2 regions of the Neobacillus sp. DZ-9 genome follow, and region 1 is predicted to be linked to the other one. Evidence: a T-box and tRNA genes for the amino acid it is inferred to sense, from the RefSeq annotation. Region 1 holds a T-box; the other holds one or more tRNA genes.
What was found. A T-box is a leader RNA that pairs with one kind of tRNA and senses whether it is charged. The one in region 1 lies ahead of tyrS (tyrosine--tRNA ligase), so its partner is inferred to be a tRNA-Tyr.
Positions count from the first base shown of each region.

Region 2: it has a tRNA-Tyr gene. The T-box ahead of tyrS (tyrosine--tRNA ligase) is inferred to sense a tRNA for this amino acid. The anticodon was not compared.

Region 1 covers NZ_JCAIOL010000001.1:92,608-97,030, reverse strand. The annotation lists gene rpsD (30S ribosomal protein S4) at 180-782, shown strand; gene AC59HZ_RS00485 (DUF6954 family protein) at 826-1,014, opposite strand; gene tyrS (tyrosine--tRNA ligase) at 1,098-2,351, opposite strand; T-box leader at 2,394-2,608, opposite strand; gene AC59HZ_RS00475 (transglycosylase domain-containing protein) at 2,754-4,423, shown strand, end outside.
Region 2 covers NZ_JCAIOL010000006.1:71,740-76,162, forward strand. The annotation lists gene AC59HZ_RS17815 (H-type small acid-soluble spore protein) at 1-84, opposite strand, end outside; gene AC59HZ_RS17820 (hypothetical protein) at 206-376, shown strand; gene AC59HZ_RS17825 (hypothetical protein) at 447-590, shown strand; gene AC59HZ_RS17830 (globin domain-containing protein) at 730-1,086, shown strand; RNA gene rnpB (RNase P RNA component class B) at 1,262-1,645, opposite strand; tRNA gene AC59HZ_RS17840 (tRNA-Ser) at 1,901-1,982, shown strand; tRNA gene AC59HZ_RS17845 (tRNA-His) at 1,991-2,066, shown strand; tRNA gene AC59HZ_RS17850 (tRNA-Tyr) at 2,074-2,144, shown strand; RNA gene ffs (signal recognition particle sRNA small type) at 2,144-2,229, shown strand; gene AC59HZ_RS17860 (class I SAM-dependent methyltransferase) at 2,304-2,915, opposite strand; gene AC59HZ_RS17865 (heavy-metal-associated domain-containing protein) at 3,127-3,327, opposite strand; gene AC59HZ_RS17870 (hypothetical protein) at 3,377-3,532, opposite strand; gene AC59HZ_RS17875 (crotonase/enoyl-CoA hydratase family protein) at 4,035-4,423, shown strand, end outside.

The DNA.
Region 1 (4,423 bases):
AGCCTATGTGAACAACTTTATTTGATTCATTTTGTTCCTCATAAGGTACCTACCTTACGAAGGTGCATCTTGTAACCCTTAGCTGCTAGGGCGAAGGTGCATGAAAACAAAATGGCTTTAATGCTGTTTCATAACGGTTTTTATTTTACCAAAATAAAAACACAGAGGAGGAGTCATTCATGGCTCGTTATACCGGCCCAAGCTGGAAATTATCCCGTCGTCTTGGAATCTCTCTAAGCGGCACAGGTAAAGAATTAGAAAAGCGTCCTTACGCTCCTGGACAACATGGTCCAAACCAACGCAAAAAGCTTTCTGAATACGGATTGCAATTACAAGAAAAGCAAAAGCTTCGTCACATGTACGGAATCAATGAGCGTCAATTCCGCAATCTATTTGACAAAGCTGGCAAACAAGCTGGTAAACACGGTGAAAACTTCATGGTTCTTTTAGAATCACGTCTTGACAACGTTGTATACCGTTTAGGTTTAGCTCGTACACGTCGTGCAGCTCGCCAATTAGTTAACCACGGTCACATCCTAGTTAACGGTTCACGCGTTGATATCCCATCATTCCGCGTTACAGCTGGTCAAACTATCAGCCTTCGTGAAAAATCACGTAATCTTGATGTAGTTAAAGAAGCAGTTGAAGTAAACAACTTCGTACCTGACTTCTTAACTTTTGATGCTGACAAGCTAGAAGGTACTTTCACTCGCTTACCTGAGCGTTCTGAACTTCCAGCTGAAATTAACGAAGCTCTTATCGTTGAGTTCTACTCTCGTTAATAACAATAACCCCAGGCCATTTTTTATGGCTCGGGGTTTTTTTCTATTTTCTATTGATTAATTTAATGGATATCCAATATCCAATTCCAAGTAGTGCATAGATTAATACAAGAACAATTGAGGTTAATACCCTTTCACGTACTCCTCCATCCGCAAATAGAACGGGTCCAAGCCCGAAAAATGTGACAAGTGCAATGAGAATGATAAAGAATGCATGCAAGACATATTTCATTTACTTCACCCCCATTTTCTCTTCTTATATATTTAGACGAAAAAAAAGGGCCTTGGATTCACCAAGGTCCTTCTTTACTTTTCTTAATAATTGATTAGTGTGTATTTCTTTTTGCCTCTTCTGATAATTGTAAACTGCCCTTCAATCCGATCTGTATCTTGTAGGACGTAAGCAGTATCTGTTATTTTTTCACCATTAACGGTAACTGCTCCATTTGAAATATCTTCGCGAGCCTGTCGCTTAGAAGGTGAAATCTTCGCAGCAACCAAAAGATCAACTAAATTTTCTTCATTTGCTGACTCATAGGCAGGAACATCCTTAAAGCCTTGTGCAATCTCGGCAGCCGTTAAGCTTTTTACATCGCCGCTAAACAGAGCCTGAGAAATTTTTATTGCCTGCTCTAATGCAGAATCACCGTGAATGAGGCGTGTCATTTCTTCCGCCAAAACCTTTTGAGCTTTACGAAGATGCGGCTCTTCCTGGACAGCTTTTTCTAATTGTTCAATATCCTCATGAGAAAGGAACGTAAAAATCTTTAAGTACTTCACTACATCAGCATCAGCAGTGTTAATCCAGAATTGGTAGAACTCGTATGGAGTTGTTTTTTCTGGATCAAGCCAGACTGCACCGCTTTCTGTTTTTCCGAATTTTGTTCCATCTGCTTTGGTTACGAGCGGAATGGTTAAACCATATGCCTTAGAGCCTTCCGACTCGATTTTGCGGATTAGTTCGAGACCAGATGTAATGTTCCCCCATTGGTCGCTGCCGCCTATTTGTAATTTACAATTATGATTCTGGTACAAATGAAGGAAATCCATTGCCTGTAAGATTGTGTACGTAAATTCTGTAAACGAAATTCCTGTTTCAAGGCGAGAGGCAATTGTGTCTTTAGCCAGCATGTAATTCACACCAATATGCTTACCAATATCACGCAAGAACGTTACGACATCCATCGATCCGGCCCAGTCATAGTTGTTAACCATTATGGCGCCATTTTCTCCTTCAAATTCAAAAATGGATTGTAATTGTTTTTTGATACCGTTGACATTGCTCTGTACTGTTTCGAGAGTCAGAAGCTTTCGCTCTTCACTTTTTCCACTTGGGTCTCCGATTAGCCCTGTTGCACCACCGACTAATACGATGGGACGGTGGCCATGCTGCTGGAATCTTCTGAGCGTTAAAAATGGAAGTAAGTGTCCAATATGCATACTATCTGCAGTAGGATCCACGCCGCAGTATAAAGAAATTTTTTCCTTGCTGACTGTATCTTTTAAGCCTTCTTCATCCGTTTGCTGATAAATAATCCCTCTCCACGCTAAATCTTGTAATAAATCCATTCTAAATCCCTCCAATCAAAAATAAAAACGCCCCTGCAAAATTGCAGGGACGAGATAATCGCGGTACCACCCAGCTTGAGGAAAATTCCTCCAACTCAAAAAATATAACGGTTTAACCGTTCTCTGCTACTGATCTTTTCACAGAGAAAGCTCGAGGATGTAATTCATTCTTCTATTTGTGACAGCTTACACCGGCCGCTGACTCTCTAATTTACAGGGATAGAAGAACTACCATTGGTTCCCTTCAACGCTTTTTATAAAATTAGCTTATTGCATTTTTACCATATCTTACTTCCCATGTCAAATACGATATGGAAATTTCAGAAAAATGTAGAACGTTGTCAGTTTTTATACTTTCAATATGCTATAATGTATGTGATTTTAGATGAGGTGATGCTATTAATGAATGAAAAAATTCAAGCATGGCTGGAAAAAACAAAATCCATGCTTAACTTAATAACCCATAAAAAGGCGGTAAAAGGGGCCCGAATTACATATTCTGTTTTTTGGAACCTATTCCTGTTGGTTTTAACAGTTGTCATCCTTGGAGGTTCATTTGCTACAGGGGTTGGAGCTGGTTATTTTGCCTCACTAGTAAAGGACGAACCTGTCCGTTCATATGCAAGTATGAAAAAAGATATTTATAATTATACAGAACCATCGGAATTATATTTTGCTAATAATGTTTATTTAGGAAAAATGCGCTCCGATCTTGAACGTGAAGAAGTAAAGCTGGATCAAGTATCAGAGTATCTAGTCAATGCAGTCGTTGCTACTGAGGACGAATATTTTTATAAGCATAATGGCGTAGTGCCAAAGGCAGTTTTCCGCGCCCTCTTTCAAGAAGTGACCAATTCTTCCGTCCAATCTGGCGGCAGCACATTAACACAACAATTAATTAAGAACCAGCTCTTAACCAATGAGGTTTCCTTTCAAAGGAAAGCCAATGAAATTTTACTTGCCCTTCGTTTAGAGAAATTCTTCGATAAAAAAGAAATCCTTGAAGCTTATTTAAACGTATCCACCTTTGGCAGAAACTCATCAGGCCGAAACATTGCTGGAGTTGAGGCAGCTGCAAAAGGGATTTTTGGAAAAAAAGCAAGTGAATTAACCCTTCCGCAGGCAGCATTTATCGCTGGATTGCCTCAGAGCCCATTTGGGTATACACCTTTTACCAGAGAAGGTACGGTCAAGAACAATCTTCAACCAGGACTTACGCGGATGAAAACAGTTTTAAAAAGGATGTTCGATGGCGGTTATATCGATCAAAAGCAATATGCAGAAGCATCTTCCTACGATATTACTAAAGATTTTATTCAGCCTATTAGTACTCCAAGTGAAAAATACCCAGGTCTGCCTACAGAAATTGAAAAGCGTGCTGTGGGTGTGCTAACAACCGTTTTAGCCAAAAAAGATGGCTATACAGACAAAGATTTAAAAAATGATGATAATCTTAACTACAAATATCAAACAATGGCCGACCATGCTTTACATCAAAATGGTTACCAAATCCATACCACCATCGACAAAGATATTTACGAAGCGATGCAAAAGGTAAAGGATAATTACAAATATTACGGCCCAGATAAATCCCAGGAAAAAAAGGATCCTGAAACAGGTGAAAAGCTAACAGTAATGGAACCCGTGGAAGTCGGGGCAGAGCTTATTGAAAACAAGACAGGGAAAATTATCAGCTTTGTTGGCGGAAGAGACTATGGCAAACAACAGATGAACCATGCCACTAGTGCCCTTAGGCCAAACGCTTCCACAATGAAGCCGCTTCTTGTCTACGGCCCTGCAATAGAGTTAGGAAAAGCATCTCCTGGCACACCGCTTCCTAATGTTGCCTTAAATTTTATTCCTGGCAGAAGCAAGCCATGGCCGCAAAACTACGACTATCGCTATAGCGGCTTAGTTTCAGCGAGGTATGCACTTGCAAAGTCTTATAACGTTCCGGCAGTGAAACTTTACTCAGAAATCGTCAACCAGCATCCTGCTAAGTATTTGGAAAAGATGGGATTTACCTCGCTGAGTAAAGATGATCATACAAACCTTTCAGCTGCCATCGGTTC
Region 2 (4,423 bases), on a different contig from region 1:
TTCGATCCATACAGGAATACCATGATATTTAACGGAAATCTCTTCATCTGCTGCAAAAATCTCTTTCACTCTATTTAGGTTCATTATTTTCACCTCAAAGTTATTTTTCCAAATTTGTTTCAACAATATAAGTAAAATCATATTCCGTATAAGGAACGGTATTTAACACAAAATATGATAAATTTGAGTTAAATGGGGGATTCAAATGTTAAATGAGAACAATAAACCCGAAAATTCTTCGGACCCGAGCGTTATGGAGCAGCCATTACTATCAACTGGTTCTACTGAAGCAGGTTTTAATTGGAACCCTGACGACAAGGAAAAGGCTCAAAAACCGAGGATTGGTAATACCGTAGTTGGGGATGAAGGGCAGTAGTGTTGACCTTAAAGTTAAAAAAACTATTTACGTATTTAAAAAAAGATATTGAAAGGACAACAAATAATCCATGAAAAATCAACGAATTCCAGAGCATAAATTGAATACAACAAACACGGTGGGGCAGGCAATTGAAAATATAACAAGCAATGATTTAACTGTATCAAATTCAACAGAAAAAATTAATAAACAAAGTACTAATAAAGCTAAATAAGAATGTATGTTCTAATAAATATTTTAGACTCTCTCTTGAACTTGCCTTTGAAACGTGATGTTAATCACAATCAAGAACTGTAGTTTGCACTATAATGATAATAGAAACTACACTTTCAAGGAAAAAGAGGGAATGGTTTATGGCTGTAATATTAGAACAGAAAAAAGTGAATGAGTTGGTAGACCGCTTCTACGAAAAGTTACTAAAGGATTCCTATTATGTAACCATGTTTAATGAAAGAAACGTGGATATTGAATTGCTGAAAAATCGGCAAAGAGTATTTATAAACCGCTTAGTTTCTGATGAGTCTGCACAGGAACAAAGTAAGCAGGAATCACAGGTAAGGGAAAGACATCCGTTCCAAATAGATCCGGAAAGGGCCGAGGTTTGGTTTGGAAAAATGAAAGAGACAATGGATGAAATGGAACTAGATCCTGATGTAAAAGAGCATCTTATTGAAAAAGTAGATGTTTTGTTAAACAAGATAATAAAATGAGCTAATTGAATAGATTAAATTTATTGGACCGGACATATTGTTCGGTCTTTTTATTTTATCGAAAAAAAATAATCCACCCTCGACTCAGGTGGATTACTTTTATTTTTCTATTTATTCATTGGTTAGTTTAACTATATTTATAAATGCTTCTAAAACGATCATATGCTCATGAAATGGCTATAAGCCAGGTTCTGTTCTTCCGTACTGCAATCGGCAGCAAGCCTCGCACTGGAAGTAGCAGTCATGTAACTATCGGCCTATGACCGATTCATCCGTTAGGTTCATTTTCCGCAGGATGATGCCCCTACCTAAATTTGGGTTGCTCGCTCGTGGGGTTTACCCGTTCCACCTTTTCCGTTTCCAGAAAAGCCTCGTCACTGTGGCACTTTCAGGTTATTCTCAGCATATCCCAAAGGACTTAGCATGATTTCACCGCCGTCTGTCAATATCAATATCGACAGCCCACCTTTGCAGATGGCACGAACACTACAGGCATCTCAGCACTGTGCGAGCCTGGACTTTCCTCAGCTCCGTAAAGGAACCGCGACTACTCACCATTTCATGTTTTTCATTCGTTCAGAAGCGACAATGAATACTATATCAGGTTGAATCGGATAAATCTTTAGTTGTTTATTTCCAACTTTTCCAATCAATAAACCCTTATATACTTGTACATATTTAGTATTACCAATATAGTTTTATGGATATACAGGACTTTTGGACTACCAAAATTTACAGCTAGTCCTCAATTCTTATAGATGATATATTTTTGTCATAAGTTCTTCACGGAACTTTGCGATTTAGTTTTTAATAAAGAGAAGTACTGAAGAGGCGCCCCTGCTAAGGGTGTAGGTCGGGTAACCGGCGCGAGGGTTCAAATCCCTTCTTCTCTGCCATAATCATGGCGGCTGTGGCGAAGTGGTTAACGCATCGGATTGTGGTTCCGACATTCGTGGGTTCGATTCCCATCAGCCGCCCCATAATATTTCCCAGTAGCTCAGCGGAAGAGCTATCGGCTGTAAACCGGTCGGTCGTAGGTTCGAGTCCTGCCTGAGGAGTCATAGTCCAACAAGGACACTAAGAACTTGGTCAGGGCGGGAACGCAGCAGCCATAATTAGTGAAATTGTGTGGACTATTACATAGACAGAAAGAGAAAAGGGCTAAACTCTATCTATTTTGAGTTTAGCCCTTTTTATTTGTATAAGAAATTTCCACTTTACCTATGTCCCTTTTTTGAATCAAGAATAATCATAGACGCATCTTGTCCCATGAATATTTTATTTCCTGTATAAAAAGTTTTGAATTTAATATCCCTAAACCCTATTTTAGTCATAATGTCGGTTAGCTCTTCTGGATTAAATCCGTTATGAACAATATCTGAAACTATTTTTTCATTTTTATTAAAATCTACAACCAGCAGATGTCCTCCTTCATCAAGAACATCAAATAATCTTGATAAAACTAATTCAACATCATGAATATGGAGTAGAACCTGAGCCATAAAAATATAGTCGGCATGTAAATTCGATAGACTTTCCTTTTCAATATCAAAGCATAATGTATCTACATTCTGAACATTAAATTCAGTTATTTTTTGGTTTATTTGATTAATCATGTTTTGTGACGTATCCAAAAAAAGCATAGAATTAAACTCGTTTAACAAGTTCATTCCTACAAGACCAGTTCCACACCCAAAATCAATTGCATTCTTACTTTTAGTGTCAACCAAATACTTACGGATGGCATCGGATGATACCTTTGCGATTTGGATTCTTTCAGGAGTATCATATTTATTAGCTATCATTTCAAACTTATCAGTATTTCCCATTATTATCTCTCCAATCAGGCTTATTAAACAAACCTAAACATAAAAAACTTGTCATTATATAGGATACGATTCTGCATATCACAATTCAACTAATTGCTTCTTTAGTTGAATACCCGATCCTATGGCAACGATATATAGGGAAGAAGATACTTTTCCTATAATTAATACATGAAAAAGGACAATCCACAAGGACTGTCCTTTTTTGACGCCTTTATTCTTTAAGCAGGAACCCATTTTGTAATATCGTGTTCCTGATTTTTTCTTGGGAAAGTTCATTCTCATTGTACTCTATTTTTACTTCTCCATCTTCAGTATCTACTAATGCCCTTTCAATGCCATCCATTCCGGATAGAATCGTTTCCAGCGTCTGAATAGACTGAATTTTACCTGCTTCCTTTAAATTAACAGTCATGTCTGCCAATGGGGATCATCCTTCCAGATATTCTACATATTGACTGGATTTATTGCTTTTTTTCATTCACAGCCTTGTTTAGTAATCGGTTATTTTCTAATCCATTTTCGCTAAAAGCGTTGTCGTTATCTAAGCTATTGGTTATACTTGCTTGATCTAAATTAGTATCTTTGTCAGTTGGTTGAATATTTGTTGTTTTCGCCATCTGTCTTCATCCTTCCTATCTTATAATTTTTGCACCTTTTAATTTTGCCTTTTTTGAAGCTAAAAATGTAACAAGTTTGAAAAATTGACTAACTTCCTGTCAGAAAATAGATAAAAGGATTTGGAGTTTTACACACCAGCTGTCATATTGATAGCTTTTTTTATTTGGCTCTGTTAAAGGTAAATGTTGATATTGATAGCGTATTCCGCAGAAAACTCAAGCAAATATACAAAAACACTGTTACTTACAATAGCTGAATTGGAGGAACATTGTAAAAATGGATCCGAGTTTTACTAAATATGTGTTGGTTCACAAGTAAGGAGAACCTTGACAATAAAGATTCCCCTTTAGATTCATTAATTATCAACATTAAAGTTTAACAGAGCATTATATTTTAATGACAGTAGAAACGGACAAGTTTCGACTTGGACGGTGTTTTATAATGGTTATTGTTGGAAGGGAAATGAGAAAAGCCAAAAAGGCATATAGGGAGGTTTTGAAAATGACTATACTGTTTGAGAAGAATGGGAAGGTTTGTACAATTACCATAAATCGGCCGGAGGTTAAAAACGCAGTTGACCGAAAGACAGCTAAAGAGCTTGCGGATGCTTTTCGAGAATTCGAAAAGGATGAAACGTTACGAGTTGCCGTCTTACATGGAACTGGCGGGACCTTTTGTGCTGGAGCTGATTTGAAAGCCCTATCTATAAATGAAGGAAATGAAATGAATATGAACATGTCAAAGGATGGTCCGATGGGTCCCAGCCGAATGCATTTATCAAAACCTGTGATTGCAGCAGTTTCAGGATACGCAGTTGCCGGGGGAATGGAACTTGCAATCTGGTGCGACCTGCGCGTGATGGAACGGGACGCGGTATTTGGTGTGTTTTG